4 regions of the Vibrio sp. 2132-1 genome follow, and region 2 is predicted to be linked to each of the others. Evidence: predicted binding sites of a transcription regulator. Region 2 holds the regulator's gene; each other region holds the start of a gene.
The links. Region 2 encodes PurR, which represses purine synthesis genes. Its sites were predicted from a motif close to TNANGNAAACGTTTNCNTNA; they were not measured.
Positions count from the first base shown of each region.

Region 1 (8,051 bases), on a different contig from region 2:
CTGAGATCATTTCATGGTTGAAAGATGATGAAGAAAAAATAAAGTGGGCATGGAGCTACATACTTAAACATGAGCCTTTGGTTATTAAATACATTTGGAATAATAAAAGCTCAACGCAAGACCTGAAAGATTTCATTATCGCTTTTTTTGATGCAATTGAAGAAAACAAAAGAGAAATCACTATTAAAAGGATAAAAAAGGCATGGGATCAAAAGAAGTTTAGAGATAAAGTTCAATCTAAAAAGCAATATTGTATAAACTTATCTGAAAGCAGCAATGAAAAACTTAAAGCTATATCAATTTCAAAAAACATGAAAAGAAATAAAGTTATAGAATCACTCATAAATAATGAATACTTAAGGCTATAGGAACCTCGCTGTATTGCTTTTAATACTCATATTAGTTTACTTAATCGTCTCCTATTTGATTTAAGTTAATAGTGTACATAAAAATTTATGTCTATACTGGGCACATTGGTTACTAGCACGAAATTTCCATGAAACAATCTCTACAGATCTGGCTTGAAGCCGCTCGTCCAAAAACATTACCTCTGGCATTGGTCTCTATCTTAACTGGTAGCGTACTCGCCTACTCGGCAGGTCATTTTTCACTGACAATTGCCATCATGGCTTTCGTAACCGCGACATTGCTGCAAATTCTGTCCAACCTGGCAAACGACTATGGCGATGCCGTTCAAGGTACAGATAACGACAAACGCCTCGGCCCATTACGAGCGATGCAGTCAGGCGCTGTAAGTGCGAAACAGATGAAACAGGCAATTATCTTTAACATCGTTCTGACCGCTATCTCAGGCTTGGTGTTAGTTTTCTATTCACTAAGTTCACTGGAAAGCATTGTCACTTTTATCGGGTTGGGAATTTTGGCCATTCTCGCAGCCATTGCTTATACCATGGGTAGTAAACCATACGGTTACGTGGGGCTTGGCGATATATCAGTGTTCTTGTTTTTTGGTCTACTCGGCGTATCCGGTACCTACTTCTTGCATACTGGTCACGTAGACACCACGCTATTCTTACCTGCTTTAGGCTGCGGTTTACTCGCCGTTGCAGTACTCAATATCAACAATATGCGTGATATAGAGAACGACCGAGAGTGTGGTAAACGCACGGTGGCGGTACGCTTAGGTCAACGTAAAGCCAAACAGTACCACTTTATTTTACTTGGCGGAGCTATCCTTGCCTTTGCAGCTTACTTGTTAATTCAAGACAAACCCGTTTGGATTAGCTTGCCATTTTTACTTAGTATTTATTTCGTGGCCGATCATGGTAAAGCAGTTTGGCATACACAAAAGCCTGCACAGATAGCACCAATGATGCCAGTCATCGTGAAATGTTCTCTAGTCACCAACGTTTTGTTTGCAACAATTGTGGTAGCTCAAACTCTAGTAAGTTAAAAAAGGATTGTCATTGCATTGACTTAATGCCTAGATATACTCAAAGACAACCAATTTCTGTTTAGAAAGGTACGCTATGGAATACAATACCTCAGCACTCTGTGATATCTACCTCGATCAGGTAGATGTGGTTGAACCAATGTTCAGTAACTTTGGCGGTCGCGCTTCATTTGCCGGGCAAATCACCACCATCAAGTGTTTTGAAGATAATTCGTTGATCCGCGAGACATTAGAGCAAGATGGACTTGGTCGCGTTTTGTTAATTGACGGTGGCGGTTCCCTACGTAAAGCCCTTATCGATGCAGAAATCGCAACCATTGCGGAAGAAAACGAGTGGGAAGGCATTGTCGTTTACGGCTGTGTTCGTGAAGTCGATGAACTTGAAGATATGAATTTAGGCATTCAAGCCCTCGCTTCTATTCCTGTTGGAGCGACCAGCCAGGGTATTGGCGAATTGGATGTACCAGTCAACTTTGGCGGCGTCAGCTTCTTACCTGAAGATTATATTTATGCCGATAGCACCGGAATTATTCTGTCGCCTGAACCATTGAATATTGATTTAGAGTTGGATGAAGAAGCATAGCCAATTTTAGGTGTTTAAGTTATAGGGCCTTCTCTTAGCTCTTAGCGCCTAGCCTTGTCTCAACATTTTCTACTTCCCTAAAACACAAACACCCGCTTAACGCGGGTGTTTTTAATTTGGAATGAAGAAGCCGAATTATTCCACTTCATCCATTTTGCCAAGCAGTGCACGAATGCGCTCTTGCCATTGTGCGTGCTCTTGCTGTGCTTGTTGTGCTTTTTGCTCTAGCTCTTCACGTTGAGAGCGAAGCTCGTTCGCTTCTTCCGCAAGTTTAGCTTTATCTTCTTTCAGCTCTTCGACTTCCATCTGAAGAAGAGTGATTGTGTCAACTGCAGTTTGAATTTTAGATTCTAGTTGTTCTAGTACTTCAAAAGACATCTTGGCCTACCTATGTTATTCCGTTGGGACGATGTGCGAGATTGATGCACACCTAACCTATATAAGGTTCATTCTACTCAGCGTCGCGATGAGAAACACTCACTATATTCGATATTTTGCATCATTCGGTCAAAAAATCAGCGCAATCTCACTAAACGCTGACTTTTCTTGTCGCTGAAGCATTTTTGAGCAAGGATTTTGCGTCCCGCTACGCTGAAAATCGCCCTAAGTATTGATCAAATTCAAGTTAGATAAAGTAAAAGCCTCGCAAAAAGGCAAACGTTTACTCGACCTTGTGATAGAATCGCCGTGCAAATTCTTCTTCCCTCTTGCTTACTTGGAGACATCATGAAACGCGATTTAGCAATGGCATTTTCCCGTGTGACTGAAGGTGCAGCTCTGGCTGGTTATAAATGGCTTGGCCGTGGCGATAAAAACGCAGCCGATGGCGCAGCTGTTGAAGTTATGCGCACGCTACTGAACAAAACAGATATCAGTGGTGAAATTGTCATTGGTGAAGGTGAAATCGATGATGCGCCAATGCTGTACATTGGTGAGCAAGTGGGTATTGGTGGTGATGAAGTGGATATCGCTGTCGACCCGATTGAAGGGACGCGTATGACGGCAATGGGACAATCGAACGCACTAGCCGTACTTGCCGCAGGTGAGAAAGGCAGCTTTCTTAAAGCGCCAGATATGTACATGGAAAAACTGGTTGTTGGCCCTGGTGCAAAAGGCGTAATTGACTTAGAAAAGCCGTTAAAAGAAAACCTAGAGAACGTAGCAAAAGCCCTGAACAAGCCACTTGATACCCTAGTCGTTATTACCCTTGCGAAACCTCGCCACGATAACGTTATTGCAGAAATGCAAGCAATGGGCGTACGTGTCTTTGCGGTGCCTGATGGTGACGTGGCTGCCTCTATTCTGACTTGTATGCCAGACAGTGAAGTGGACATGATGTACTGTATTGGCGGTGCGCCAGAAGGGGTTGTATCAGCAGCGGTAATTCGAGCGCTAGACGGTGACATGCACGGTCGCCTGCTTCCTCGTCATGAGGTAAAAGGCGATACTGAAGAAAACCGCATTTACGGCGCAGATGAACTAAAACGCTGCGATGAAATGGGCGTAAAAGCGAATGTTGTCCTCAAAATGGAAGACATGGCTCGTAGCGACAATGTGGTATTTTCAGCTACAGGCATCACTAAAGGTGACTTGCTGGAAGGTATCTCTCGTCAAGGCAATATTGCAACCACAGAAACGCTGCTCGTGCGCGGTCGATGCCGAACTATTCGCCGCATCAAATCGACTCACTACTTAGATCGTAAAGATCCAGAAGTACGCGATATTATTCTTTAAGCATTTCTCGAGGCTCTCGCTCAATCTGAGTTTGAGCCTTTCTTTCCGCACAGCCGGACAATAGATTCTGAATCACCTCGTTTCTCACTGTTCAGAGTGTATATATTGGTTCGCATAAACATAGCCCCTACAAATCCACACTCAAATTAAGTCAACACTTTTCTTTACTAACCCTATCGCGCATAATATCTACTGACGTATAAATGGTGGGTATATGAAGACCGTAGATAGGATATTGCAAATCGTTAAGCGTGACGGTTCCGTCACTGCAAAACAACTCTCCTCTGAGCTAGGTATGACAACCATGGGGGCTCGTCAGCACCTGCAAAGTTTAGAAGATGATGGTATTCTTTCTATCCATGACGTAAAAGTAAAAGTTGGTCGCCCTGCTCGTCATTGGTCTCTCACTCAAAAAGGTCATGAGCAATTTGCTGACCGTCACGGTGAGTTGACCATTCAGTTTATAGAAGCTGTCGAACATATCTTTGGCAAAGATGGACTGGAAAAAGTCACATCAGAAAGGGAAAAACTCACGTTACAAAGTTATCGTCAGCATCTTAAGCAATGCGACTCTCTGCAAAGCAAACTAGAAACACTCGTCACATTAAGAGAGCAAGAAGGCTATATGGCAGAGCTCGAGAAAGATGAGAACGGATTTATCTTGATCGAAAATCACTGTCCGATTTGTAAAGCCGCAACTCGCTGCCCAAGCTTGTGCCAATCAGAATTAAGTGTCTTTCAGTCTTTACTTGGACATGACACCAAAGTAGAGCGTACCGAGCACATCATTAGCGGCCAAAGACGCTGCGTTTACCTCATCCAACAACTGCAGTAACCACCACAACCAAACATCGACATGCCGCACTTATTCAATCTCAGGCTTGAAAGCTTCTCTTATAAGTGAGACGGCTGAAGAATTCATCCTCTCTCCTCTTTCTAGTGGTATAGGCTTTTAGTAACTAAAGGCAATTTCCATAAGGATTTGGAGAGCATCAATGTCTAATCTACGTCATATCCCATCCCAAACGCTTCCTCCATTCGATGAAATGGTTCGAATGGCAGAGCGAGACCCAGAAGCTTTTGAGCAATTTCGTCATGAGATGGCGAAAGAGATGATCGAAAGCGCATCAGAAGATATGAAAGAAAGATTGCGGGCTCAACAAAGCCACATTGATAGAGTCATCAGCACGTGTAAAAACCCTCATCACACCAATGTGGTATTGATGAACGAGTTGCGAAAACAGGTCGTAAAGTTCAAAGCAGCGCTAGAAGGGGAAGCGGCACCGACACAAAAAGCGGATGTGGTTAGCTTAAACGCGTTTAAAGATAGGGATGATTTTTACTAAAAGGCAGGAATAAGACTCTAGAATCCTAGAGCCTTATTCAAAGAACATAGAGCTATACTTACTCCGGCTCAGGGCCATATTGGTTTGGTCCTGATGTCCCCTTTAAGAAACCACATTCAATTAGAATCCATAAACCACAAATCAGAGAAATGGAAGCGACGAACATCTGTGGGGTAGACGGCTCTTGCGCGGCAGGGTTAGTCATTGGCGTGGCAATTCGTCCTATAATCAACGGAATATTCAGTGCTAGCCAATAGATCGATTTGTTGCGGTCGTGCCAACGCTTGGCGGTGATCGTCAAATCAGGGATCAACAGAACCACCAAGAAAATAGGAAGAAGCACATAAGTGAGAGTAGGAAGCAGTTGGCTGATACCGGCACCAAAGCCTAGAATGGACACATAGTAAATTACGTTCCAAATCCAGTAGGTTTTACGGTCTATACGTCCTTGAAAAGAAAACAGTAACTCTTTAGTCGACATCAAATTTACCCCAAAGTAGAAAGGTTATAGATTAGCCGAGTCGATATAGTTTGGAAAGGACACCGATAACTTGGGTACCCACAACGTCCTTATAACAAGCAGAGCCAGGCTGAGAATTCGTAACAATAACCCCTCGCTATTCTCGGGCAATTCAGCGCAACCTAGTTCACTACCTTTTGGAAGCTATCTATATCCATGTCTCGGATATTGACCGTTAAACTGTGTACGTGACTGGCTTGCTCTTGAAGTGTCGCCATCAAGGCTCGTGACAGTTCTCGCTTTTGTTCTTGGGAGCGGCCAGATAACAAATCAAAGTTGATATGGATAAAGTCGAGGCTATCTCCCTCCTCCCCTATTAACCAATTGTGGCACCGGAGCGTTCTAGATTTCACAGACGCGAGTTCAAAAAGGCCACTATCTAACGCAGCTTTATGTAAGTCTTCCAGCAAACCTTGTACATTGACTCGCTCTTCCACTGAGTTCGAATACTCTAAAACTAAGTTTGGCATTTTGATTCCTTTCTACAACATAATAAATTCAGTGCGTAGTAATACCAATCTAGCCAGCAATTTCCGAGGAATGAACTATCATTCTGTCTACGCGATCACCAATCGATTGCTTTTAACAAAAATAACAGGATCGATGCTTGGTCGAATCAGTGAAGAAAGCCGGACAAGACATGACGCCAATCATGATCTGTTCACATTATTCTGTTATATTCCTACGTAGATTTTTTACATTAATAGACTATTTACATTAAAAATAAGGGAGATATTCCTATGCGTCGTCCTGTAGTGATGGGTAACTGGAAACTAAACGGCAGCAAAGCAATGGTAACTGAGCTGCTAACTGGTCTTAACGCTGAGCTTGAAGGCGTTGAAGGTGTTGACGTAGCAGTAGCTCCACCTGCACTTTACCTAGATCTGGCTGAGCGTCTAATTGTTGAAGGCGGTAACAAGATCATCCTAGGTGCTCAAAACACTGACCTAAATAACAGCGGTGCTTTCACTGGCGACATGTCTCCAGAAATGCTGAAAGACTTCGGTGCTTCTCACATCATCATCGGTCACTCAGAGCGTCGTGAATACCACAACGAATCTGACGAGTTCATCGCTAAGAAATTCAACTTCCTAAAAGAAAACGGTCTAACTCCTGTTTTCTGTATCGGTGAATCTGAAGCTCAAAACGAAGCTGGCGAAACTGAAGCTGTATGCGCACGTCAAATCAACGCAGTTATCGACACTTACGGTGTTGAAGCTCTAAACGGCGCAATCATCGCTTACGAACCAATCTGGGCTATCGGTACTGGTAAAGCAGCAACAGCTGAAGATGCACAACGCATCCACGCTTCTATCCGCGCACTAATCGCAGCGAAAGACGAAGCAGTTGCAGCACAAGTAATCATCCAATACGGTGGTTCTGTTAAGCCAGAAAACGCTGAAGCTTACTTCTCACAACCAGACATCGACGGCGCTCTCGTTGGCGGTGCTTCTCTAGACGCGAAAAGTTTCGCAGCAATCGCTAAAGCAGCGGCTAAAGCAAAAGCGTAATCTCGTTTTTACTCTCAGTAAAAATAACAAAGGGATGCTTCATGCATCCCTTTTTGTTTGCTTACGATCTAATGAGTTTTGTCATTCCGAGGAGTCTAAGCGACATCAGGAATCTACTCTCCGCACACACCCAAATCAAACCAGCAAAACAACAGAAATAATCTATAAGAGTCCCGTCATTCCGAGGAGCCTAAGCGACATCAGGAATCTACTAACCGCATGTGTCAAACCCAAAGTTAAGTAACGAAAAACGCCTTACATCAAAACAAAGAACCTAATCGCACTTCCGATTATTCCCCCCCTCAATTTCATCCAACCAACGAACTCTATTCACTTACTCTGCCCACAGGATTTATAGTTACTGATACTTGTTCAAGGAGGAGCAATCGACATGACAACACCCATATCAGACATCGCCAGTGTGATTCACCATGGTGGGAAACATACCGTCACAGGCTCTTGTCATGAATTTAAACTGGCGTTGACAACATGGCAGCATCTGATCGACTGTGGACTCTTTCAAGGCAAAGACATCCATTTTTGCAATCGCAAGACATCACTGGATATTGAGTTCCCAGTTAAACACATCGAATAATTAGTCCTGACTCATGCTCATATCGACCATACCGGACGCCTACCTTGGTTACTGGCTGCTGGATTTAAAGGCCCATTTACTGCACCAAAGCAACAGCCGAACTGGTACCGCTAATGCTAGAAGGTGGATTAAAGCTGCAACTGGGTTTGAACTTCCATCAGCGTCAACAAGTCCTCAATGTCATTAAAAAACAGCTAAGACCCTATGACTACCAACAATGGCTACGCTTGGTAAACAATGTTACCTACGCTTTCAACCTGCAGGACACATTCTTGGTTCTGATTACGTGGAATTCAAACTCCTGAATAATGAAATCATCGTGTTTTCCAGCGATCTAGGTCCGTCCAA
Region 1 covers NZ_JAWPON010000022.1:6,950-15,000, reverse strand. Annotated here, with positions in the region: gene R8N47_RS20380 (hypothetical protein) at 1-368, shown strand, start outside; gene R8N47_RS20375 (1,4-dihydroxy-2-naphthoate polyprenyltransferase) at 497-1,414, shown strand; gene rraA (ribonuclease E activity regulator RraA) at 1,491-1,997, shown strand; gene zapB (cell division protein ZapB) at 2,133-2,375, opposite strand; gene glpX (class II fructose-bisphosphatase) at 2,724-3,731, shown strand; gene R8N47_RS20355 (helix-turn-helix transcriptional regulator) at 3,946-4,566, shown strand; gene R8N47_RS20350 (DUF3135 domain-containing protein) at 4,727-5,077, shown strand; gene R8N47_RS20345 (DUF805 domain-containing protein) at 5,136-5,558, opposite strand; gene R8N47_RS20340 (5-carboxymethyl-2-hydroxymuconate Delta-isomerase) at 5,720-6,067, opposite strand; gene tpiA (triose-phosphate isomerase) at 6,338-7,108, shown strand; partial or broken gene R8N47_RS20330 (MBL fold metallo-hydrolase RNA specificity domain-containing protein) at 7,500-8,051, shown strand, end outside.
Region 1: the regulator PurR is predicted to act here: its motif matches at 2,647-2,666, upstream of glpX (class II fructose-bisphosphatase).

Region 2 (8,051 bases):
GCTAGAGCAAGCAGTTCGTCGTACAGCTCTTGGTTAGTAAAGATGCCTTCGTGCGCAAGACGCTCTGGGCTTAGGTAAAGGAAACACAGTACCTTCCCCACCAGCATATCCAGTTCAGAAAGAACACTACGGCCAATCAGAGACGTTGAACGAGGACGAAGGTAGAAGAAACCTTCTGGCGCTTTCACCAATTCGGTGTTGTAGCGTTGGTAGAAAGAAGAAAGCTCAAGTTCGAAATCCGACAACAACGCGTGATTGTCTAGATCTTCACTTGAGATATGACGCCCTGCTCGAAGCATGCTGTCTAGCGCTGGGAACAGAGGGTTAGAAATTGCTTTTGCCAGATTCTCTGACATGTATTCATTAGTATCGGTCGATGACATTCGCTTGTACCTTTGCCCCAAATTCGTTGATTGCTTTCCAGTCTGGTTGAATCGCTTGGTAATCCGATTCTGAATACCCTAGACGTACAGCTTGATCGACGATAATGCGAGCTAAATCAAAATGATGAGTGTAAGGGTGCTGTGCAAGGTAATCTCGCAGTACCACACTCAAGTCGATTGGTGTGCCTTGATCTTTATGCGCTTTTAGCATGTCACCAATTCGTTCAGACAGCTCATCATTGACTTGTTGAAACTCTTCGTATTCTACTTCCATCGGAACTTGACCCGTTACCTCGTCATCACGCAGTACTAGGGCCTCATCACGAAGGTCAGAAAGCCTCTCCGCATCTGCATAAGTCAGATACCAAGGCGCATCGAAGTAATCTTTGACAGATTGACGCAGACGCGAGCTAAACGCACGGTTCTTATCCATATCGATTGCAGTACGAATAAACTTGTGCACGTGTCGGTCGTAACCAATCCAAAGGTCGATCGCTTGCTGGCCCCAGCTTGTGATTCGGTCCAGCTTCATTTGCAGACCAAACAAGGCTTCTTCGATAAACTCCAGCTCAGGGTCACCGTAAACAATTTCTTGAATATCGAGGATCTGAGTTTGCAGTTCATCACTGGCGGCTTGCAGCGTATCTTGAAGTTCACGCAACGTGCTTGATGTTTCTGACAGAAGTGCTTCACAGTTGTTGATCGCTTCGCGCCAGTCTTTGTTAAGCAGGTCAGCAATCTGTTGTTTCACTGACTGTTGCTGCTCATCCATAACACGTTGGTTGAGGTCAATTTGATCGAAGATTTCGCCTACAGAATATTTTAAAACACCGTATACGTTTTTCTTCCAGTGACCCGGTGTGCCACCTTTTTGTGCTGCCTCAATCGCTTTCGCCATTTCATCCGCTACCATGGATAGCTGGATAGATAGACGCAGTTTTGAGAACTCACGATGACGCACGTAGTAGTCGGTTATTCCTATCGCTAATGGCGACAAGCGGTAAATGCTCGCTCCGTCAGTAATCTCACTGACAAAACGGCTCATAAGACGCTGCTTAACCATCTCGTTGATCGCATTGTTCGCACGAAAAGCGGAGGCTTCGCCGGTCTCATCAAATAGTCGAGTGACGATGGCAAATGCATCATGCAGTTCACCTTCACCCAGTTCTTCATCGAACCTTTCATTACTCAGTACGGCAATGGCTATCAAAAATGCCAATCGCTCTGTGGTCAGGTTCAACGAGAAATCGTGCTGCTTAACCCAGCCAACCAGCTCATCGATTGGTTGCTCTGCAGCATTGAGAGTCATCTCACTCATTGTTATTCCTGTTTATCGTTCTTTTTAGCCCACACATGAATGTAGCGGCCTAATGAGAGGTATGGCTCTTGTCGACAAAGTTGTTTTTCTAGCGCCAACACATCTTCAAACTCGTAATCACCCATGTATTCCATATTGCCTATGTAATCACTAAATGAGCGAATACCAGATTTGCCACAAATATTAAAACCTGAATTTTCTATCCACTGGTAGACTTCTTCAGGTTTTAAGCCTTTTTGCGGCTGTAGTTTAAATCTTTTTCGGTGAGGCATGCCGTCTAATATATGAGGAATGTTGCCACAAACCACGTTTTTATAGACTAAACCGTGGTGGTTGTAGAACATGACTGATGCGATACCTCCCGGTTTTACTTGTTCAAGAACTGTTTCAAGTGCGGCCTTAGGATCAACCAGCCACTCCATCACAGCGTGGAACATAACCAGATCGACCTGTCCATCCATATGTTCACCGATGGATTGGACAGGCGAATGAATCAGGCGATACTGCTCAAGCAAACCGTTTTTTTCAATATCCTGCTTAGCCAACTGCAGCATTTCCGAAGATAGATCACATAAAGCGATTCGATGTCCGAGCTTAGCAAGCTTTTGCGACATTTGTGCCAAACCACCACCAGCGTCCAACACTTCTAGGGGTTGCTGGTCAGCATCTAATTCACTTAGAATCTGTAGAAAATCTTCCCACACAATGATTTGGCGGATCTCCCCTTTATCGGAGCCGTAAATATTTTTTGCAAATTTGTGGGCGATATCGTCGAAATTGCGGTCTTCTGTCACTTCTGCTGAGTTATCATAACGGATTGTGCCGCTATTCTGGCACAAGGAAAGCAGGAATAAAGAGGGATACCCTCATTTTTATTATCAATTGATGTTTTTTCGGACTATTTATGTATGTTTGAGCTGAAAAAAGTAGTGTCAGCCATGCTTATGCCCCTTCCGGCATTGCTGCTGATAGGCTTGTTGGGTCTTGCTCTCATTAGTTTTACTACAAAACGTAAAACTGGCTGCTTCGTTGTTCTATTCTCTTTTGTTGGCATTTTTCTTGTTGCCTTCCAACCTGTTTCAACCAAGCTTCTTATGCCGTTAGAGCGAGAGCATAAAGCCTTTTTGCCAGTTTCTGGCACCATCGACTACGTGATGGTTTTAGGGAATGGTCATGTTATCGATGACGAAATTCCACCCACCTCGCAGTTAAGCCGTGCAGCATTAATGCGCTTAACTGAGGGCATTCGTATTTTAAGAATGTATCCAGGCGCGAAATTAATCTTATCCGGCTATGCTGGCGGATCTGAAATTAGCCACGCGCGAATGATGGCGAACGTTGCCCTTGCGTTGGGAGTCGCGAAATCCGATATCATTTTATTAGAAGATGCGAAAGATACGTGGGAAGAGGCGCGTCAAGCGGCTGCATTCGTTCAACAAAAGGAGATTGTGTTAGTCACTTCTGCGAGTCACATGAGCCGTGCATTGTATGAGTTCAACGCAGCAGGCATTAAACCAATCCCAGCCCCGACCAACTTCTTAGCTATTAGCGAGATAAGTCAACCTTGGGATAAATACTCACCTAAAGCGCGTTACTTAGAACAAACAGAGCTTTATTGGCATGAGTACTTGGGCAGTATTTGGCAAAGGTTGCGTGATACTGTCGGCCAAACACCAATGGTTGAAGCAAACTAGTATTATCTTGAAGCCACAAAAAAGGAGAGCCGAAGCTCTCCTTTTTCTTTTTACGATTGAGTTATGTTCCAACTAGTCACCAGCAAACATATAGCCTTCGCCGTGTACCGTTACAAAAATCTGTGGGTTCTTAGGATCGAACTCCATTTTTGCGCGCATACGTCGAATAAGAACATCAATGGTGCGGTCATTCGGCGCATCCACTCGATGGCTGATCATGTTCAAAATACGCTCACGACTTAACACCTGGTTAGGATAAGACGATAATGCCACCAAAAGTTCATACTCTGCTTTAGTTAGTTTTACTGGCTCACCGTTGCGGCTAAGTGCGCGACGTTGAATGTCGAATGTCCACTCCCCAAAGCGCACAATGTGCTCTTCACTGGTTTCATTCGCTTTCGAGCTGCCACTGCGCGCTGCTGAAATACGCCACAGCAAGTTTTTAACGCGAACTAACAGCTCTCTCAGTTCAAAAGGTTTTGTCACATAATCGTCAGCACCCATTTCTAGGCCTACGATTTTATCAATGCTATCCGTGCGTCCTGTTACTAATATGATACCAATATCCGATTGGCTACGTAACTCACGAGTAAGCATCAGGCCGTCTTCACCAGGCAGGTTAATATCCAGCATGATCAGGTCTACATCGCCCGCTTGCAAAACTTCACGCATTTCTGCGCCACTCTCTGCTTCGCTGACTTGGTAGCCCTCATTTTGGAAATATCCCGCAAGCTTACTACGAGTTACAACATCATCTTCTACGACTAATACGTGATAGCTCATTTACACCACTTTTCTGTCTTCTTATTATCCAAGACGTATTCTATTCATAACTAGTAACATTTCTAGTCATAGATACATTAAAACGCAAGATTTAGCGTTTTTATTGATTCAAAACAAGCTTGCCCATTGCTATTAATAAACGGTCATTTTTGACCATAAAACATAACAATTATAGTTACTGCTATTCATTTTAATTGATTACACTTAGGGGATATCCCTAATTGACTTTGTGATGCATGACTTGAAGCATCATTCAGGAGCCCAAAATGCAAGAAGTGAAAGCTTTTAATGAAAAACGCGCTGAAATTTACTGGTGGTTTTCGAGCTTGTTCGCAAAAGAACTAACAGAGAAAGAATTGGAAGCCTATCACAGTGTTGAAATTCGCAGTTTTCTCGCAGGTTTAGGTGAAAATGAGTCGCTAAAACCAGCCGTTGATAGCCTAGTTGATGCGCTGAATCGGTTACAAGATCGTGAAGATGCACAACTAGAGCTTGCAGCTGACTTTTGTGAACTGTTTTTGAAGACAGAAAAATACGGCGCTCTTCCTTACGCATCCATGTACATTGGTGAATCAGGTTTACTGAATGACAAGCCAGCTGAGGAAATGGAAAAGTTGATGGCTGAATTTGGCGTTCAAGTAGACGAAAACCTAAAGGAACCTGCGGATCACTTAGCCGTTGAGCTCGACTTTCTCGGGAACATGATTATCCGCTCAAACGAGCTTGAACAAGAAAAACACATGGAAGAAGCCTTCGTTAAACAAAACGACTTTATCCAGCAACAATTGATGTCTTGGTTACCTCAGTTTTCAGACAAATGTAAACAATTCGACGAATTTGGATTTTACTCGAGTGTCGCGAAACTATTAGTTGCATTTTGTAAACTAGACAGCGCCTACCTTCTTGGTGAATAATTGCCGCCTATTTTTAGGGAGCCTGCCTATCGGGCTTCCTGTATGCCTGAAAGTGACCAATTGTAAGTAACTTGGGTATAATATTCGTTTGCCTTAACTTAGCGCAAAGACGCTTGGTTATTTAGCAGTCAAAATGTGACTTCAAATACACAAATCTCTTGCTGAAAACATTGCTAGTCAGTTCACATAGGGCTAAAATGTGAGCGCAAACGATTAAATATGATTTATATGTAAACCGCTGAAATATAGCGGTTTTTGTGTTTTCTTAACAGGTTGATGGCAATTTCTCATCAGATAGAAAAAAGATAAAATTCATCGACCGATGCTGCTACGTACCCTTTTGTCGCACTTGGATCAACCGCTGCCGAGACACTTAGCGCCAATTTTATATTGCTAGGTGTGAAACCATTAGAGCATCAGGTACATCCAATACGACATATTTCAGTAGCTCGATACAGGACACCATTTATGGCCACGATAAAAGACGTTGCTCGCTTAGCCGGCGTTTCCACTACGACAGTTTCGCACGTTATCAATAAAACGCGTTTCGTTGCAGAAGCAACGCAAGAAAAAGTAATGAAAGCCGTTGACGAGCTGAATTACGCGCCAAGTGCCGTTGCACGCAGCCTAAAATGCAACTCAACTCGTACGATTGGCATGTTAGTAACTCAATCAACTAACCTATTTTTCTCAGAAGTGATTGATGGCGTTGAGAGCTACTGTTACCGCCAAGGCTATACTCTGATTTTATGTAACACAGGCGGGATTTACGAAAAACAACGCGATTACATTCGTATGCTGGCTGAAAAGCGCGTTGATGGCATCCTAGTGATGTGTTCTGACTTAACCGAAGAACTAAAAGAGATGCTTGACCGTCATGCGGACATTCCTAAAGTGGTCATGGATTGGGGCCCAGAGAGCTCACAAGCAGACAAGATCATGGATAACTCAGAAGAAGGTGGCTACATTGCAACCAAACATCTGATTGACAATGGTCATACGGATATCGCTTGTCTAAGCGGTCATTTTGAAAAGCTTGCTTGCCAAGAGCGCATTGCAGGTTTCCGTCGCGCAATGAGCGAAGCGAACCTAGCTGTAAATGAAGACTGGATCCTTGAAGGTAACTTTGAATGTGATACGGCCGTATTAGTTGCAGATAAAATTACCGCAATGGACAAGCGCCCGACGGCGGTATTCTGTTTTAACGACACAATGGCTCTAGGCCTAATGAGCCGCTTGCAACAAAACGGGATCAAAATTCCTGAAGATATTTCAGTGATCGGCTACGACAACATCGAGCTTGCGGAATACTTCTCTCCACCGCTAACGACTATCCACCAACCTAAACGTCGTGTTGGTAAAAATGCATTCGAAATTCTACTTGAGCGTATCAAAGATAAAGAACACGAAAAACGAATTTTCGAGATGCAACCTGAGCTTGTAATTCGAAATACTGTGAAAAAAATGAACTAAATTTCACTGTATTTAACCGTGTTAAATAAGCGCTCTACAGGGGCGCTTATTTTTTTGGAAAAATTAAGCATTCTCTAATACTTCACACCACTCTAATAACAATTGACTAACGTTAACTCCCTGTTTTATATAAATGTAATATATATTAAGAACTCCTTTTCAAAGGCCAATTTGCACCTTTCCATATGCAAAATAGAGCATTCAATCTATCATTTTTATTGAACCGAAATCACACTTTTAACGCTAAACCGTGATGTTAATTCAATATAAGAAGTATGCTCATTGTGTCACGCACAGGGCAAACCATTCGAAAGAGTGGGACGCAAAGCCTCCGGCCTGAACCATATTACGATATGGAAGGTAGCGGGGTTACCGATGGCAAGTGTGTAAGCAATGACTTTACTCTGTAATGACATTGTTTTTACGCATGTTTGCTACTCTCTCGGACCTGACTTTTGGTGGCGTAATATTAATTACACCGAGATAACAAAACATGGATAAACCGATACTCAAAGACTCTATGAAGCTATTTGAGGCACTTGGTAATATCAAGTCGCGCTCAATGTTTGGTGGCTTCGGACTATTCGCTGATGAAACAATGTTTGCACTAGTGGTAAACAATCAGCTTCATATCAGAGCAGACCAAAAAACTTCATCTGACTTCGAGAAACAAGGGCTAAAGCCTTACGTTTATAAAAAACGTGGCTTTCCAGTCGTTACAAAGTACTACGCTATTTCCAGCGATTTATGGGAATCAAGCGAACGCTTAATCGAAGTAGCGAATCAATCATTGAAAAAGGCAAAGCTTGAGAAAGAACAGCAAGCAAGTACAAAGCCTAACCGTTTGAAAGATTTGCCTAACTTACGACTGGCTACCGAGCGCATGCTAAAAAAAGCCGGCATCGAATCCGTAGAGAAGCTTGAAGAGGAAGGTGCGCTTAACGCCTATAAAGCGATAAGAGATACGCACTCTGCAACCGTCAACATTGAGTTGCTATGGGCACTAGAAGGGGCTATCAACGGCACTCATTGGAGTGTGGTACCTCAAGCTCGCCGAGATGAGTTGATGAACGGCCTCCAATAAAAGTCGGCCTAAAAACTATCTTGTAAAACCGCAGTCTAATCTGCGGTTTTTTTGTGAAATTTTTTCGGTTTTCCTACTGTCTTATTACATATATCCCAAATTGGAATCAAAATTATGAATAAGAAACTGATATTAGGTCTCATCCTACTAGCGGCTATCGTCTTTTTAGGTATTAACTTTGGCCAGTATTTAACCTTAGAGAATGCAAAAGCCCAACAAGAAGCACTAACTACATACATCGATCAGAATTTTGTATTCTCGGCTGCGATTTACTTTTTTACCTACATTGCAATTACCGCTTTTTCTATCCCAGGAGCGGCAGTAGTCACCTTACTTGGTGCAGCCTTATTTGGTTTTTGGACAAGCTTGCTACTGGTTTCTTTCGCTAGCACTATGGGGGCA
Region 2 covers NZ_JAWPON010000013.1:77,010-85,060, forward strand. Annotated here, with positions in the region: gene mukE (chromosome partition protein MukE) at 1-383, opposite strand, end outside; gene mukF (chromosome partition protein MukF) at 364-1,701, opposite strand; gene cmoM (tRNA uridine 5-oxyacetic acid(34) methyltransferase CmoM) at 1,704-2,495, opposite strand; gene elyC (envelope biogenesis factor ElyC) at 2,610-3,395, shown strand; gene torR (two-component system response regulator TorR) at 3,468-4,178, opposite strand; gene torD (molecular chaperone TorD) at 4,445-5,092, shown strand; gene purR (HTH-type transcriptional repressor PurR) at 5,561-6,565, shown strand; cyclic di-GMP riboswitch class I at 6,853-6,942, shown strand; gene R8N47_RS15735 (TfoX/Sxy family DNA transformation protein) at 7,059-7,649, shown strand; gene R8N47_RS15740 (TVP38/TMEM64 family protein) at 7,764-8,051, shown strand, end outside.

Region 3 (8,051 bases), on a different contig from region 2:
GGGCAATGCGTTACAGTGGCAATATGACTTTGAGCTACAAATGGAGGATTCATCAGTGACGGTTGCTTTTGATGATTGGCTTTATCGTCAGGATGACAGACACGTTTTCAATCTAACGAAAATAAAAAAGTTTGGTGTGGAAGTAGGAACAATAACCTTGTTCTTCCAAAAGCAGCCATAACAAATGGGGCTGATCTTCAATTAATAATCCATTCCATATAACTAAAATTATTTTCTCCCGACCTAACTCTCCTAACTAAAAAAGGTTGACGCTTTCGCGTCAACCTTTTAGGTATCTGGTCGTTACACGAGGATTACAGCTTATCTGTCAGCTCGATTGCTTGACCGATATAGTTCGCTGGCGTCATCTCTTTCAGACGTGCTTTCTCGTGCTCAGGAAGCTCAAGACCGTCGATGAAGTTACGCATTGCTTCGCCGTCTACACGCTTACCACGAGTTAGCTCTTTCAGCTTCTCGTATGGCTTCTCGATGCCGTAACGACGCATAACTGTTTGTACTGGCTCAGCTAGTACTTCCCAGTTCTTGTCTAGTTCAGCAAGAAGCGCTTCACGGTTTACTTCTAGCTTGCTGATGCCTTTAAGCGTAGAAGTGTAAGCGATGATAGCGTAGCCAACACCAACACCAAGGTTACGTAGAACCGTTGAGTCAGTTAGGTCACGTTGCCAACGAGAGATAGGCAGTTTCTGTGCTAGGTGGCCGAATACAGCGTTCGCAAGACCTAGGTTACCTTCTGAGTTTTCAAAGTCGATTGGGTTAACTTTGTGAGGCATTGTTGAAGAACCGATCTCACCAGCAATAGTTTTTTGCTTGAAGTGGCCTAGTGCAATGTAACCCCAAACGTCGCGGTCGAAGTCAATCAGGATAGTGTTGAAACGAGCGATAGCGTCGAACAGCTCAGCGATGTAATCGTGCGGTTCGATTTGAGTTGTGTAAGGGTTCCAAGTTACGCCTAGAGACTCTGTGATGAACTCTTCAGAGAACTTGTGCCAATCTAGCTCTGGGTAAGCAGAAAGGTGTGCGTTGTAGTTACCTACTGCACCGTTGATTTTCGCTAGGATCTCAACGTTTTCGATTTGCTTGAATTGACGCTCCATACGGTACGCCACGTTTGCCATTTCTTTACCCATAGTAGATGGAGAAGCAGGCTGACCGTGTGTACGAGATAGAAGAGGAATGTCGCGGTATTCCACTGCTAGTGCTTTGATAGCGTCGATTAGGTTACGGATTTCTGGAAGAATCACGTTCTCACGCGCTTCTTTAAGCATTAGAGCGTGTGATGTGTTGTTGATGTCTTCAGAAGTACATGCGAAGTGGAAGAACTCGTTTACTGCGTGCAGTTCAGGAACGTCTGCTACTTTCTCTTTTAGGAAGTACTCAACCGCTTTTACGTCGTGGTTAGTTGTACGCTCGATCTCTTTGATACGGCGTGCATCTTCTTCAGAGAAGTTTGCAGCAAGGTCGTCTAGGAATTGGTTTGCTTCTGCGCTAAACGCTGGCACTTCTGCAATTTCAGCAGTAGCAGCAAGCTTTTGTAGCCAGCGGATTTCAACGATAGTACGGTACTTTAGTAGACCGTATTCACTGAAAATTTCGCGTAACGCAATTGTCTTGCTTCCGTAACGGCCGTCTACTGGTGAAACAGCAGTCAATGCTGACAGTTCCATGATGTTCTCCTGAATTGGGTTTCTAAATTTCGTGAGCTTTATACCAATAACTGTGGCAATTGTCACGAATATTGCGCAAACGTTTGCGCGAGATTTGTTTTAGTCGAAAAAAATGAGCTCGCGATAAACGCGAGCTGCTTATTTGATATTTTACTACAGACGAGCAAGAAGGATTTGTGCTTGCTCTACCATCTTCTTGCGCCCGAAGATTAGGTGGCGACGCTTACCACCAACTTGACGCCAAAGAACTGCACTACGAATGCCAGATAACAACAGCGCACGAACTTTGTGTTGGCTTGCCGTCTGCTGCAGTACAGATGGCGTGCCCGTTACTTGAATGCGTGGGCCAATAGGGCTAACGACATCCAGATAGATGCTCGCTAAATTGCTGATCATTTGATCGTCTAGTAGCTCAAAGTGCTCTGACTGACGCTTGGCCATTTGAATACGATCGCCAAGCTGAGACATAGCATCGTTACGAGAGCTTAACTTACGTTCTAACGCCATTAAACTAATAATGTAACGAGTAATTTCACTGCCTGATGGTGTGCTATCAATCCCTTTAACCAAGCATTCTAGGCCGAGCTTTAGATCGGCTTCGCGACCGAATACGCCAACTGTGTTAGCAGGGTTCGTGCTCAAAATAGCGTTGATTGATGTTTCAAAAGCATCTTGATCACAATGTCCGTTTCTCGCTACCTGTTGAACTAAAGCAACAGCTTGGCAAATCCCAGCGAAAGCGATAGTACGGTCATAAAGTGTATTCGCCACGTAACGACTCCTAAGCTTGAGAATATTTAATGCGTTGCTCGATGATGCCGCCACCTAGGCACACGTCACCTTTGTAGAACACTGCTGATTGACCTGGAGTTACAGCAATTTGTGGCTCGTCAAAGATAACTTTAATGTTTTCATCATCGATAGGGATGATTGTACAAGGAATATCTTCCTGACGGTAACGAGTTTTCACTGTGCACTTCATAACATCGCGAATTGGCTCACGATCTACCCAGTGAAGTTGTGATGCAAGTAGACCTTCTGATTTTAACATTGGATGGTCTTTACCTTGAACGGCAATCAAAACGTTACGTTCTAGATCTTTCTCACCAACGAACCATGGGTCCTCGTTACCACCGCCGCCTTTACGGCCACCGATGTGTAGACCTTTACGCTGACCAAGCGTGTGGTACATCAGGCCTTGATGTTGACCAATCACTTCGCCTTCAGGTGTTTCGATGTTGCCTGGTTGAGCTGGAAGGTAGCGACCTAGGAATTCAGTAAACTTGCGTTCGCCGATGAAACAAATACCCGTAGAGTCTTTCTTCTTCGCCGTGATTAGATCTTGCTCTTCCGCGATGCGGCGTACTTCTGGCTTCTCTAGGTCACCAACAGGGAATAGGCTACGTGCGATTTGCTCGTTGCTTAATGTGTACAGGAAGTAGCTTTGATCTTTGTTGCCATCTAGACCACGTAACATTTGTGTTTTTTCACCGTTTTCTGGGAAAGAGCGACGCACATAGTGGCCCATTGCAATGTAATCAGCATCAAGTACTTCATCAGCGAATTCTAGGAATGCTTTGAACTTGATTTCTTTGTTACAAAGAATGTCAGGGTTCGGAGTACGGCCCGCTTTGTATTCAGCAAGGAAGTACTCAAATACGTTATCCCAGTATTCGGCAGCAAAGTTGATAGTGTGTAGGTGGATGCCTAGCTTGTCACATACTGCCTGAGCGTCAGCAAGATCTTCTGCCGCTGTACAATATTCTTCGTTGTCATCTTCTTCCCAGTTCTTCATGAAAAGGCCTTCTACTTGGTAGCCTTGCTGCTTTAGAAGATACGCGGAAACAGATGAATCAACGCCGCCGGACATACCGACGATGACTTTCTTTTGGCTGTTATCAGACATTACTAAACACCACTTAAATAAACGGGATGCAGATTCTATCAGAATCCACAGACCGGTGACAGATCCGAGATCGAAATCACAATTCGTTTCGCTGGATTTTTCTTCAACAAAGATTCGAACGAGTAATTTCGCAAGTATAGAAGAGGTATATATGGCATAGTTGGCCAAAATCCAAGAGGAAACATCAAATGACAGAAGAAAACCAATTTATGCAAGAAAGTGAGTTGATTGAAATTGTTGAAAATCAGCTCGAAGATGGTAACCCGCTTAAAGTAAAAGAAACCCTTATGCGTTTAATGATGACTGGCACACCACGTGAAGATGCGGTTGCGATGATGGCATGTGCGATGTCAATTGAGATTTTTGATGTAATGAAGAATGAGGGTGAGTTCAACCTAAAGCGTTATAGCGAGAACCTTGAGCAACTACCAGATCTCAGCTTTATGGAAGGTGAATAAGCCACCTAAAAGAAAAAAGTAGTCAGCAAACGTTTGCTATAATCGCTTTTATTGCTGCTTTATTATTAGCGGTATAGAATCCGCTCTCCTTTTCATCCCCTTACTCAGACTGACAATATGAAATTTCCTGGACAACGCAAATCGAAGCACTATTTTCCTGTTCATGCTCGTGACCCGCTGGTGAGCCAAGCACAAGAAAGCAAGAAGATGACGCGCACTCACATCATTGGTATTGACCAAACCTTGGTTGATATTGAAGCAAAAGTTACAACGGATGTGATTGAAAAGTACGGTCTGAGTAAAGGTCACTCTCTGGTTATCGATGACGAAAGAGCAGAAGAGTTATACCAGCAACTGAAAGAAGAGAACTTGATTACCAATGAGTATGCGGGCGGTACAATTGGTAACACGCTACATAACTACTCCGTGCTAGCGGATGACCGCTCCACACTACTTGGAGTGATGAGCCAGGATATTAAGATTGGCAGCTACGGTTACCGTTATCTTTGTAATACATCAAGCCGCATGGACTTGAACTACCTACAAGGTGTAGATGGTGCAATTGGCCGTTGTTTTGCTCTTATCACAGAAGACGGTGAACGTACTTTTGCTATCAGCGAAGGGCAAATGAACCAACTCCATCCTGATAGCATTCCAGAGAAAATCTTTAAAAATGCATCAGCACTTGTACTGACGTCATATCTAGTACGTTGCAAAGACGGCGACCCAATGCCGGAAGCAACAATGAAAGCAATTGAGTACGCGAAAAAGAATGATGTGCCTGTTGTTCTGACTTTAGGCACAAAGTTTGTTATTCAAGATGACCCTAAATATTGGCAAGAATTCATTCGAGATAACGTTTCAGTCGTTGCGATGAATGAAGATGAAGCAGAAGCACTGACGGGGGAATCTGATCCACTTGCTGCGTCTGATAAAACATTGGAGTGGGCTGATCTAGTATTGTGCACGGCGGGTCCTGTAGGTCTATTTATGGCTGGGTATACGGAGGATAGCGCGAAGCGCGAAACTTCTTTGCCATTACTTCCAGGGTCAATTGCTGAATTTAATCGTTATGAATTCAGTCGTCCGGCGAAAAAAGACTCATGCGAGACGCCAATAAAAGTGTACTCGCATATCTCGCCATATATGGGTGGCCCAGAAAAAATTAAGAATACAAATGGCGCAGGTGATGCTGCGTTATCTGCTGTTCTTCATGATATGGCAGCAAATAAATACCATAAAGAAAATGTGCCTAATTCAAGCAAGCACAGTAACGAGTATTTAACTTACTCTTCTTTTTCTCAAGTCTGCAAATACGCAAACCGTGCTAGCTACGAAGTTCTCGTGCAACATTCACCACGATTGTCGCGCGGACTTCCTGAGCGAGAAGATAGCCTAGAAGAAGCATACTGGGAACGTTAATACGAAGCGGTTTAATTAACTATTCTGTAACTAAAGTAAAAGGCACATTAAGAAATGTGCCTTTTTTATTTGTAATGGTTTAAATAAAAAAGGCTCCCTATGGGAGCCTTTTAAAAATAGCACGGATCTAGATTAGGAACTCATCCAGAGATTTACCTGCATCAAGTTGCTCTTGAATCGCCGAAGGTGTACGACCTTGGCCAGTCCAAGTTTTCTCATTACCGTTTGAATCTGTGTATTTGTATTTAGCAGGGCGAGGTGCGCGCTTCGCTTTGCCTTTCGTCTTAGTTTCGCCAGATAGCGCAGTAATAAGTGCTTCTACGTCAATACCGTCTTGAGCGATTTTCTCAGCAATCTCTGCAAGCTTAGCTTCTTGCTCTGCTTGTGCTGCGCGTTCTGCTTCTTCTGCTTCACGACGCTCATCTACGACAGTAGTGAGTTTATCTAGAGCTTCTTCCAATTGTTCTAGAGTCAGCTCACGAGAAAATGCACGAAGGCTACGGATATTTAGAAGGGTTTTAGTCAGCTCTGACATAACGATTCCTATTAAAAGGTTAATGTGTTGGGCACTTTTTATCGTTACGATTAAATAATGCCAATCTATAAATAAACAAAGAGTCCTTATATTTAACTTTATCTTTTCCTTATGTGCAAATGCTAAATCAAGATTTTGTTTAAATTTGACTATTTTTTAAAGCAATTAATATTATTACACTCGAAATAAATCATTATTAGATGAGAACTAAAATCAACAATCATTATTGTATAGAGAGAGTGATAGCTTGGTTTTTTATAAAAAAATTTGAGTTATTACTTAAAAATATGAAGCATCCATCTTTAATGCTGTGTCATATATCCTTAATTTATTGATATAAGATAAACCATGATATTTCTAAGGTAGTAATAATGTTTCATAAATAACATGATTGATGTGATTTCAGTTGCACAAAACTTATGGAAGTAGGCAAGGTTTATAAATTATCTCAGTCATTATTTATTTGTTTAATTTAGTTTGATGTGTTGCATTGACTCTCATCATAAGTACAATGGCTGCCACCTGATGCAATATTGCAGACAATTTGTTGTTAATTTGTACAGTTAGTGGTTAATTGTTTGTTGTTGCCGTAGAGGCGCGGTCTCGAAGAGTAGCTATTATTGGGGTGATGCCAATGAATAATAGTGGAAGGCGAAGATTGCCGAAGTAAGTAACTCATCAAAGTTACTTGCTGGGGTTGTATCTGAAAGGAACAACACTGCCATAGTATATATTCACATTAAACTATGGAGCGCTACTGTAGGGTTGGGTGGAGTGTTCGCTTCCCTGTCGCTAAGTTCAACATGAGCACGTATCGTATGCTACGTGACTTGTCTGCAGTAGATCTCTAGCCAAACTTTGGTTTTTGAAGATCATGAATTTAATAGATTTTTCTAGTTCTCCTGTTTCATTATTGCCACCTATTGTCGCTTTGACTTTGGCGATTTTGACTCGACGTGTATTAGTTTCCTTGGGTGTAGGTATCGTGCTAGGTGCGGTGCTACTTAATAGCTGGTCTATCAGCGACACCGCAGGTTACGTCAGTTCTCAAGTTTCTTCTGTCTTTATTGAAGATGGCGGAATTAACACTTGGAACATGAGCATTGTTGGCTTCCTAATCTTATTAGGTATGACAACAGCTTTATTAACGCTATCTGGCGGTACTCGTGCTTTTGCTGAATGGGCACAATCTCGAGTGAAGAGTAAACGCGGCTCCAAACTTCTTGCCGCCTTTTTAGGCGTATTCATTTTTGTCGATGATTACTTTAATAGCCTTGCTGTTGGTGCGATCTCTCGCCCAGTAACCGATCGCTTTTATGTGTCTCGCGCTAAGCTTGCGTACATTCTAGACTCAACCGCTGCTCCAATGTGTGTAATTATGCCTGCTTCTAGCTGGGGTGCTTACATTATTACTATTATTGGCGGGATCTTAGTCTCACATGGGGTCACAGAGTATTCTGCTCTTGGCGCATATGTTCGTCTTATTCCAATGAACTTCTACGCCGTTTTTGCGCTGCTAATGGTGTTCGCTGTTGCGTGGTTTGGTCTTGATATTGGTAAAATGCGTGAGCATGAGATCTCTGCATCGCAAGGTCGTGGCTTTGATAAAGACAAAGAAAATGACTCGCAAGAAGCGCATGACCTAAACGAAGAGCTAGATATCCGTGAAAGTGAAAAGGGTAAAGTGTCAGATTTGATACTTCCTATCGTGACGCTGATTATCGCGACTATCGCTTCAATGCTTTACACGGGTGGCCAAGCATTGGCTGCTGATGGTAAGGAGTTTGCGCTTCTTGGTGCTTTTGAAAATACAGATGTAGGTACATCACTAATCTACGGTAGCTTGCTTGGCTTAGCAGTTGCACTGTTTACTGTTGTGAAGCAAGGTCTACCAATGGCTGAGATCGCACGTACACTTTGGATTGGTGCTAAGTCTATGTTTGGTGCGATTCTAATCTTAGTATTTGCCTGGACCATTGGTTCTGTTATCGGTGATATGAAGACTGGTACTTACCTTTCGACAATGGCGCAGGGCAATATCAACC
Region 3 covers NZ_JAWPON010000004.1:301,660-309,710, reverse strand. Annotated here, with positions in the region: gene R8N47_RS06390 (DUF3833 domain-containing protein) at 1-181, shown strand, start outside; gene purB (adenylosuccinate lyase) at 315-1,685, opposite strand; gene hflD (high frequency lysogenization protein HflD) at 1,839-2,456, opposite strand; gene mnmA (tRNA 2-thiouridine(34) synthase MnmA) at 2,467-3,591, opposite strand; gene R8N47_RS06370 (hypothetical protein) at 3,780-4,049, shown strand; gene R8N47_RS06365 (inosine/guanosine kinase) at 4,167-5,471, shown strand; gene R8N47_RS06360 (H-NS family nucleoid-associated regulatory protein) at 5,599-6,006, opposite strand; lysine riboswitch at 6,589-6,771, shown strand; gene tet(35) (tetracycline efflux Na+/H+ antiporter family transporter Tet(35)) at 6,881-8,051, shown strand, end outside.
Region 3: the regulator PurR is predicted to act here: its motif matches at 4,071-4,090, upstream of R8N47_RS06365 (inosine/guanosine kinase).

Region 4 (8,051 bases), on a different contig from region 2:
AAAAACAGTGATACATTTTCGACAATAGACGCTTCTGAAAGGATGTTTCAATGCAAGAAAATCATAAAATTTTAGTGGTTGATGACGATGCTCGTTTACGTGCTCTATTGGAGCGTTACCTTTCTGAGCAAGGTTTTCAGGTACGAAGTGTCGCCAATGGCGAACAGATGGATCGCCTACTAACGCGCGAAAACTTTCACTTAATGGTGCTGGACCTAATGTTGCCAGGTGAAGACGGTTTGTCAATTTGTCGTCGTCTACGCCACGCGAACAATATGTTGCCAATCTTAATGCTCACCGCGAAAGGTGATGAAGTGGACCGCATCGTAGGTCTTGAGGTAGGGGCGGATGATTATTTGCCAAAACCGTTTAACCCACGCGAATTGTTGGCTCGCATCAAGGCCGTATTACGCCGCCAAACTGTAGAGTTGCCGGGTGCACCAAGCACGGAAGAAAAAGTGGTGGAGTTCGGGGAGTTCCGACTCAATCTAGGCACTCGCGAGATGTTCCGCGGTGACGAGGCAATGCCACTCACCTCTGGAGAGTTTGCTGTTCTAAAGGCGCTCGTGATGAATGCACGTGAGCCAATGTCACGAGACAAATTGATGAACATGGCGCGTGGCCGTGAATATTCTGCAATGGAACGTTCTATTGACGTACAAATCTCACGTTTACGTCGCATGTTAGAAGACGATCCGAGCAAGCCGCGCTACATTCAAACCGTATGGGGCCTAGGTTATGTTTTCGTCCCAGACGGCAAAGAGGTGTAACCTCTTCACTCCATAGCCAGCACTTGGCTATAGCAACTTCAGCCTTCATTACCTTCCCTTTGAAGGCTGAAATTTCGCGATTAGGACCACTAGGAACGTTCCATGCGCATCCGAAGTTCACTGACACAATCTATTCTGCTGTTCATCTCTTTGCTTCTCGCGAGCCAAGTTTTCTCTTACTACGCCGTTTTTAACTACGCGTTGATGCCGAGTTTGCAGCAGTTCAATAAAATTCTCGCCCATGAGCTCAATTTGGTGCTTGATGATGAAGGACCTTTAAAGTCTGATGCACCGTTAAGGCGTCAATTATTAGAAAGATTAGGGGTGACGGTTCACAGCCTTGACAGCGATAAGGCGATTGAATTTCATCACGCAATGTCGATTGATTTGATGTCTGAAGAAATGAGCCAAGAGCTGGGTTCGCCTACAGAAGTACGCTTATTGCTTGGCGATGAAAGTTACATTTTGTGGATGCACATCGAAAAGTTGCCGAACTCCATCATTCGTATTCCGTTATCTGAGCTGCAAGAAGAAGATTTTGCACCGCTGTTTCGTAACAGTTTGATTATGGCGCTGCTGATCATTGCAGGTGGTTGGTTGTTTATTCGTTTGCAAAACCGTCCACTTTTGGCTTTAGAGAGAGCCGCGAAAGACGTCGGTCGAGGTGAGATCCCGCCCCCCTTAGCAGAGAAAGGCGCATCGGAGATTCGCTCTGTAACTCGAGCCTTTAATCAAATGTCGAAAGGTATTCAAGAGCTAGAAGAAGACCGAGCCTTATTAATGGCGGGGATTAGCCATGACTTACGAACGCCTCTGACGCGTATTCGCCTAGCGACAGAAATGATGTCTCCTGAGGACAGCTATCTTGCGGAGGGGATCATTAGCGATACGGAAGAATGTAATGAGATCATCAGTCAGTTTATGGATTATCTCAAACCGGTGAACCAAGAATCGTTTGAAGCGGTTGATATCAGTACGATTGCCAGTGACGTCGCCAGTTCTGAAGGTGGTTATGAGGTTGAAATTGAAACAGATCTTAATCTTAACTTGCCGCCAGCCAAAGGAAGCGCGATTGCGATTAAGCGGGCGATCAGTAACTTAGTTGTGAATGCGCTACGTTATGGCAATGGCTGGGTCAAAATCAGCACTGGTGTGACAGCAGATAAGCAGCTAGTGTGGATTTCAGTAGAGGACAACGGACCGGGTATCGAGCATTCCCAAATCGCGAGGTTATTTGAACCCTTTACGCGTGGTGACACCGCTCGCGGTAGTGAAGGCACTGGGCTAGGGTTGGCGATTGTGAAGCGTATAATCAGCCAACATTCAGGCTCTGTGGTGATGCGTAATCGTAGTGAAGGCGGTTTAATCGCTCAAATCAGCTTTCCTACCAAGTAAGTCGATGGCCTGCACCCTTTAAACAAAAAGCCCAACCTAAATAGGTTGGGCTTTTCTTATTCTCAATAATCTTAAGACTCTTTCACTTCCTGAGGAAGTTCATCTTCGTCTTCCAGTTTCTCTGGCAGAAGTAGATTTAAAATGATCGCTGTGATGCCACCTGCTGCAACACCAGTTGAGAAAATACTCTTAATAAATTCTGGCATAAATTGCAGGATCTCTGGTTTTTGTGCGATACCAAGTCCCATTGAGAAGGATAAGGCCATGATCAGAATTGCGCGGCGATCGAGCTCAACACGAGAGATAATACGCACACCAGCGGCAGCAATCGTACCAAACATGACAATCGTTGCGCCGCCAAGTACTGGCTCAGGAATCAGCTGAACAAAGCTAGCGACGCCAGGAAACAAGCCAAGAATCACTAACATGCCAGAAATAAAGTAACCCACGTAGCGGCTCGCGACTCCTGTTAGCATGATGATGCCGTTATTCTGGCTAAACGTTGAGTTCGGGAAGCTGTTGAAAACGGCTGCGATTGCAGAGTTTAAGCCGTCTGCTAACACACCGCCCTTAATGCGTTTCATGTACACTGGGCCTTTTACTGGCTCACCAGACACTTCAGATGTTGCGGTAATATCACCGATGGCCTCTAGTGCGGTAATAAAGAAAATCAGTACCAGCGGAATGAACAGAGACCAGTCAAACGATAAGCCATATTGCATTGGTACGGGCAGTGCTACGATCTCGGTTGCGCCTAGCTGAGAAGTATCTACCATCCCCATAAAATACGCCATGATGTAACCCACTAGCATCGCAATCACGATTGAAGCCACACGGATGTATGGGTTTTTCGAGCGGTTTAAAATCACAATTAACCCAAGTACCGTCCCAGCCAGAGCAAGTTTGTCTAAGCTGCCGAAGGTTCCTTCATTTAATGCTGCGTAGCCACCGCCCATTGATACTAAGCCGACTTGAATCAGTGTGAGACCGATAAGAGTGACGACGATGCCTGAAACAAGCGGAGTGATGATTCGGCGGGCATGCTCCAACACGCGAGATAGGAAAATTTCTGCAAATGATGCGACTAAAATCGTACCAAAAATGGCAGCCATCATGGTGCTGATGTCTGCTCCACCGGCTTTCAGCGATAGGCCTGCTCCAATAATAGGACCTAAAAAGTTAAAGCTGGTACCTTGAACAGAGAGCAAACCAGAGCCAATTGGGCCAATGGTGCGAATTTGAATAAACGAAGACACGCCTGACGCAAACAAAGACATGCTGATGATGGTATTCGTTTGGTCTGCTAGTACACCCAAAGACTGACAGATGATCAGTGACGGAGTGATAACCGCGACGAACATCGCCAATAAGTGCTGAAGTGCGGCAAAAATGGTTTGAGGCAAAGGTGGTCGATCGTTGAGTTGATAGACCAGTTCCGAAGATCGGTTTGAAGTTGTCATTGTTTGTCTCGCTAGTCGCAATATTTCCCTAGTTCTCGCTGAATGGGAGAGCAGGGTGGAGTTGACGTCGTTACCTGTGATTGCTGTTAATCAGAGTCAACTCAGGTTGGTGGAGTGTGATCTAACACACTTAAAAATTTGTGCGCGATTATAGAGAGATTTACTCAAAAAGCAAACGTTTGCTTTGTTTTTGGCGTATTAAAAAACGAGCCATTTGGCTCGCTTTCAATCATTACGCTTTGGAGTAAATATCCCGCTCACCCAACCAGCGATCGATAATCGCTGTTGCGTTAGTCGGGTAATTGTCATGAATATGACGCGCAATACGCTGAACTTCGGGAATCAGGCGTTGATCTCGAACTAAGTCTGCGATTTTGAAATCAGCAAGACCTGTCTGCTTTGTACCCAATAGTTCTCCAGGGCCACGAATTTCTAGGTCTTTCTGCGCAATGACGAAGCCATCGTTACTTTCACGTAGTACTCCGAGACGTTTTTGCGCGGTTTTTGACAGCGGAGAGTGGTACAGCAGTACACAATGGCTAGCAACGGAACCTCGGCCCACGCGACCTCTTAACTGGTGTAATTGTGCCAAACCAAGACGTTCAGGGTTTTCTATGATCATCAAGCTAGAGTTTGGTACATCCACACCAACTTCAATCACTGTCGTTGCGACCAGCAAATGCAGTTTATTGTCTTTGAAATCTTGCATCACCGCTTGTTTCTCTGCCGGCTTCATTCGTCCGTGCACTAGACCAATTTTTACGTCCGGCAGTTTACGTTGAAGCTCTTCTGCGGTATCTGCCGCGGCTTGCGCTTCTAATACTTCCGACTCATCAATCAGGGTACACACCCAATATGCCTGCTTGCCTTCGTTTAAGCAGGCATTTCGGACACGCTCGACGATGTCGTCACGTTTTGTATCTGGAATGGCAACGGTTTGAATCGGCGTTCGACCCGGTGGTAGCTCGTCAATCACGGAAGTTTCCAGATCGGCGTAAGCGGTCATCGCTAAGGTGCGAGGAATAGGCGTCGCCGTCATGATCAACTGATGTGGATAAGCGCCTTGTTTTGCACCTTTTTCACGCAATTCTAATCGCTGATGGACACCGAAGCGGTGCTGTTCATCAATGATGACCAAAGCAAGGTGATGAAATTCAACGTGCTCTTGGAATAGCGCGTGAGTACCCACTACCATTTTTGCTTCACCACTGGCAATACGAGCCAGCTCGGCTTCCTTTGCCTTACCTTTGAGTTTGCCCGCTAACCAACCGACTTGAATACCCATTGTTTCAAACCAGTTTGCGAAGTTGATAGCGTGTTGCTCGGCCAATAGTTCGGTTGGCGCCATGAGTGCCACCTGATGGCCATGCTCAATGGCTCTAACAGCGGCCAAAGCGGCAACCAACGTTTTCCCCGAACCAACATCGCCTTGCACTAATCGCATCATTGGGTGCGGTTTTTCTAGATCGGCTTCAATCTCTTGTACTACTCGGGTTTGAGCGTTTGTAGGAGAGAAAGGCAGTTGGGCTAAAAGCTGCGTTTTTAGTTTATTACAAGGACCGAGAGGTAGCGCTGAATCCTTCTGACCTTTGCTACGCACCGCTAGCATCGATAAGTTTTGTGCGAGCAATTCTTCCATGATCAAGCGGATTTGGGCAGGATGTTTGCCTTCGTCAAACTCATCTAAATTAATGGTTGGTGGTGGGCGATGAATGGTGTGCAGCGCTTGCGACATCGTGATTTGATGGTCATACAACCCCGCTGGAAGTAATTCCTGCACTGCGGTTTTATCAAGCAGGGCTAAAGCTTGTTCGGTAAGGTTGCGCAATGTGATTTGGCGTAAACCTTCTGTAGTGGGATAAACAGGAGTTAAGCTCTGTTCTACATCGGGCTTTTGCTCGCTGACGTAAAACTTGTAGTCAGGATGAACAATTTCCAAACCCATGCCACCGCGCTTAATTTCACCGTAAGCATGTACTAACTTACCTTGCGTGAAATTGTTCTTCATGGCTGCGGTAAAGTTGAAAAAGCGCAGCGTGATAGTGCCATTACCGTCGCTGATTTTTACCGTTAGCATTTTGCGCTTACCGAAGATGGTGTCGACTGCCATGACCTTACCTTGCACTGCCGCCCAAAGGCCAGCATGCAGTTTGGCAATAGGGTAAATACGAGTACGATCTTCGTAGCGTAACGGAAGGTGAAACAGCAAATCTTGAACGCTATGTAAGCCAACTTTGGCGAGTTTTTCTGCGACTTTCGCGCCAACTCCAGAAAGGGAGGTTAATGGGACGGCAGATAACATTTGGGCGGACATAGAGGGCTCAAGAAAATGGTTAACATAGCAGTATGTTAACCATGGAGCTGTGTTTTTGTACAGGAAAAAATAGTCATGCTTTAGTTAGTGTCATGATTTGACTGATAACCTATCATTCCGAGGAGCTTTAGCGACATCAGGATTCTATTTTCAACAAGTATGTCGCTGAAGTTAACACTATCAGCATCTGTATATTTGAGAATTAGATCCTGAACCACGCTCCTTCGCCGCCGTTCAGGATGACGAAAGTCTGTTACTTGCTTTGCATCTCTTGCCACCACGCGTCATCGGCGATGATTTGACCTTCTTCATCGAGTGGTGGGTAAACGAGCCCTTTTCGTTTCGCGACCTTTGCCAGCACTGGGTGACCACGTTCAAAGAGAATACGGTTGATTGTCTCTTTAGGCAGAGCGCTTTCTTCTCGGTCGTACATGCCTGCGGCTTCACGTTGACGTTGCGCTTCATACAAAATTACGGCACTGGCAACCGATACGTTTAGTGACTGCACCATGCCCACCATCGGGATAATAATGTCTTGATCAGCAAGCTGTTTGGCTTGCTCTGAAGCGCCAACCTTTTCGCTGCCTAAAATGATTGCCGTTGGTTTGGTGTAGTCGATCTCGCGAAAATCGACGGCGGTGTCCGAAAGATTGGTCACCAAAACCTGCATACCTTGCGCTTTGAGTTCGGTAATCGCAGTTTCAATCGAATCGTGAGTATCCACTTCAACCCAGTTACGCGCGCCTGCTGAGGTATGGCTCAGCGTACGCATTTTGTCTGGCCAAATTGCGTGAACTTTGTGTAAGCCTGTCGCGTCAGCGGTGCGGATCACGGCAGAGACGTTGTTTGGCTTATGTACTTCTTCGAGACAAAGTGTCAGATCAGTTTGGCGAGTTTTTAGGACTTGGTGAATACGGTTGTAACGTTCTAGGTTCATATTTATTGAGGTATAAAAAATCGCCACCTAACAGAGTAGGTGGCGATAGAGGTTAGTTCTTTCTGCGTCTGACTCGGGTTGCTTGAGGCATTGCCTTAATCTTACGCATGATACCAGCAAGGTGGACACGATCTTTCGTCGTCAACAGCACAGTCACAGTGTATAGACGACCATCACGTTCTTCCGTTGAAAGGCCATGAATGTTTGATCCTGTTTTCGAGATCACGTTGGTCAGTTCTGCAAGAGCACCTTGGTTGTTAAGCATGTCGACTTTAAGTTCAGCAATGAACTCTTTATCGTAGTCTTCAGACCAAGCGACAGCCATATAACGGTCTGGCTCTTTCTGATAACCACGAACGTTCGGACATGTTTCTCGGTGAACAACCAAACCACGACCAGGCGATACGTGAGCAATAATGTGATCATCTGGGATAGGATGACAACAATTTGCAAACGTCAGCAATAAGCCTTCTGCGCCACGAATCGGAAGCTTCTTCTTCGAGTCCGTTGGGATTGAGCTTGTTGTCGTGAGCTCTTCGGTATCACCAAGGAGACGACGTGCGATCACAATGCTCATCAACTCACCCAATCCAATAGCAGCCAATAAATCATCGATGCTTTCTAGGCGAAGATCATTCAAGACTTCTTGGATATTTTCTGGATAAATTGAATCAATCGAGTGACGGCCAAGTGCGTGATTAAGTAGGCGACGACCTAAAGTAATCGACTCTTCACGACGCATCGTTTTCAGTACTTGTCGAATCTTAGTGCGGGCACGAGAAGTCACGACATAGTTTAGCCATGCCGCATTCGGACGCGCACCAGGGGCACTGATAATTTCCACCGTCTGACCGTTTTTCAATGCCTTACTCAATGGGTAAGGGTTACGATCAACACGAGCACCAACACAAGAGTTGCCTACATCGGTATGTACGGCATAGGCAAAGTCGACAGCCGTTGCGCCTAAAGGTAATTCAACGATACGACCTTTTGGTGTGAAGACGTAAATCTCATCTGGGAAAAGATCGGATTTTACGTTTTCAATGAATTCGAATGAGTTACCCGCGCTTTGTTGTAGCTCTAACAGGCTTTGCATCCAACGCTGAGCTTTCACTTGCGCAGTGGTACCAGACTTGTCGCCTTTGTCTTTGTAAGACCAGTGTGCCGCGACACCT
Region 4 covers NZ_JAWPON010000011.1:75,607-83,657, reverse strand. Annotated here, with positions in the region: gene ompR (two-component system response regulator OmpR) at 51-770, shown strand; gene envZ (two-component system sensor histidine kinase EnvZ) at 873-2,165, shown strand; gene R8N47_RS13970 (uracil-xanthine permease family protein) at 2,237-3,625, opposite strand; gene recG (ATP-dependent DNA helicase RecG) at 3,858-5,939, opposite strand; gene trmH (tRNA (guanosine(18)-2'-O)-methyltransferase TrmH) at 6,193-6,876, opposite strand; gene spoT (bifunctional GTP diphosphokinase/guanosine-3',5'-bis pyrophosphate 3'-pyrophosphohydrolase) at 6,929-8,051, opposite strand, start outside.
Region 4: the regulator PurR is predicted to act here: its motif matches at 3,793-3,812, upstream of R8N47_RS13970 (uracil-xanthine permease family protein).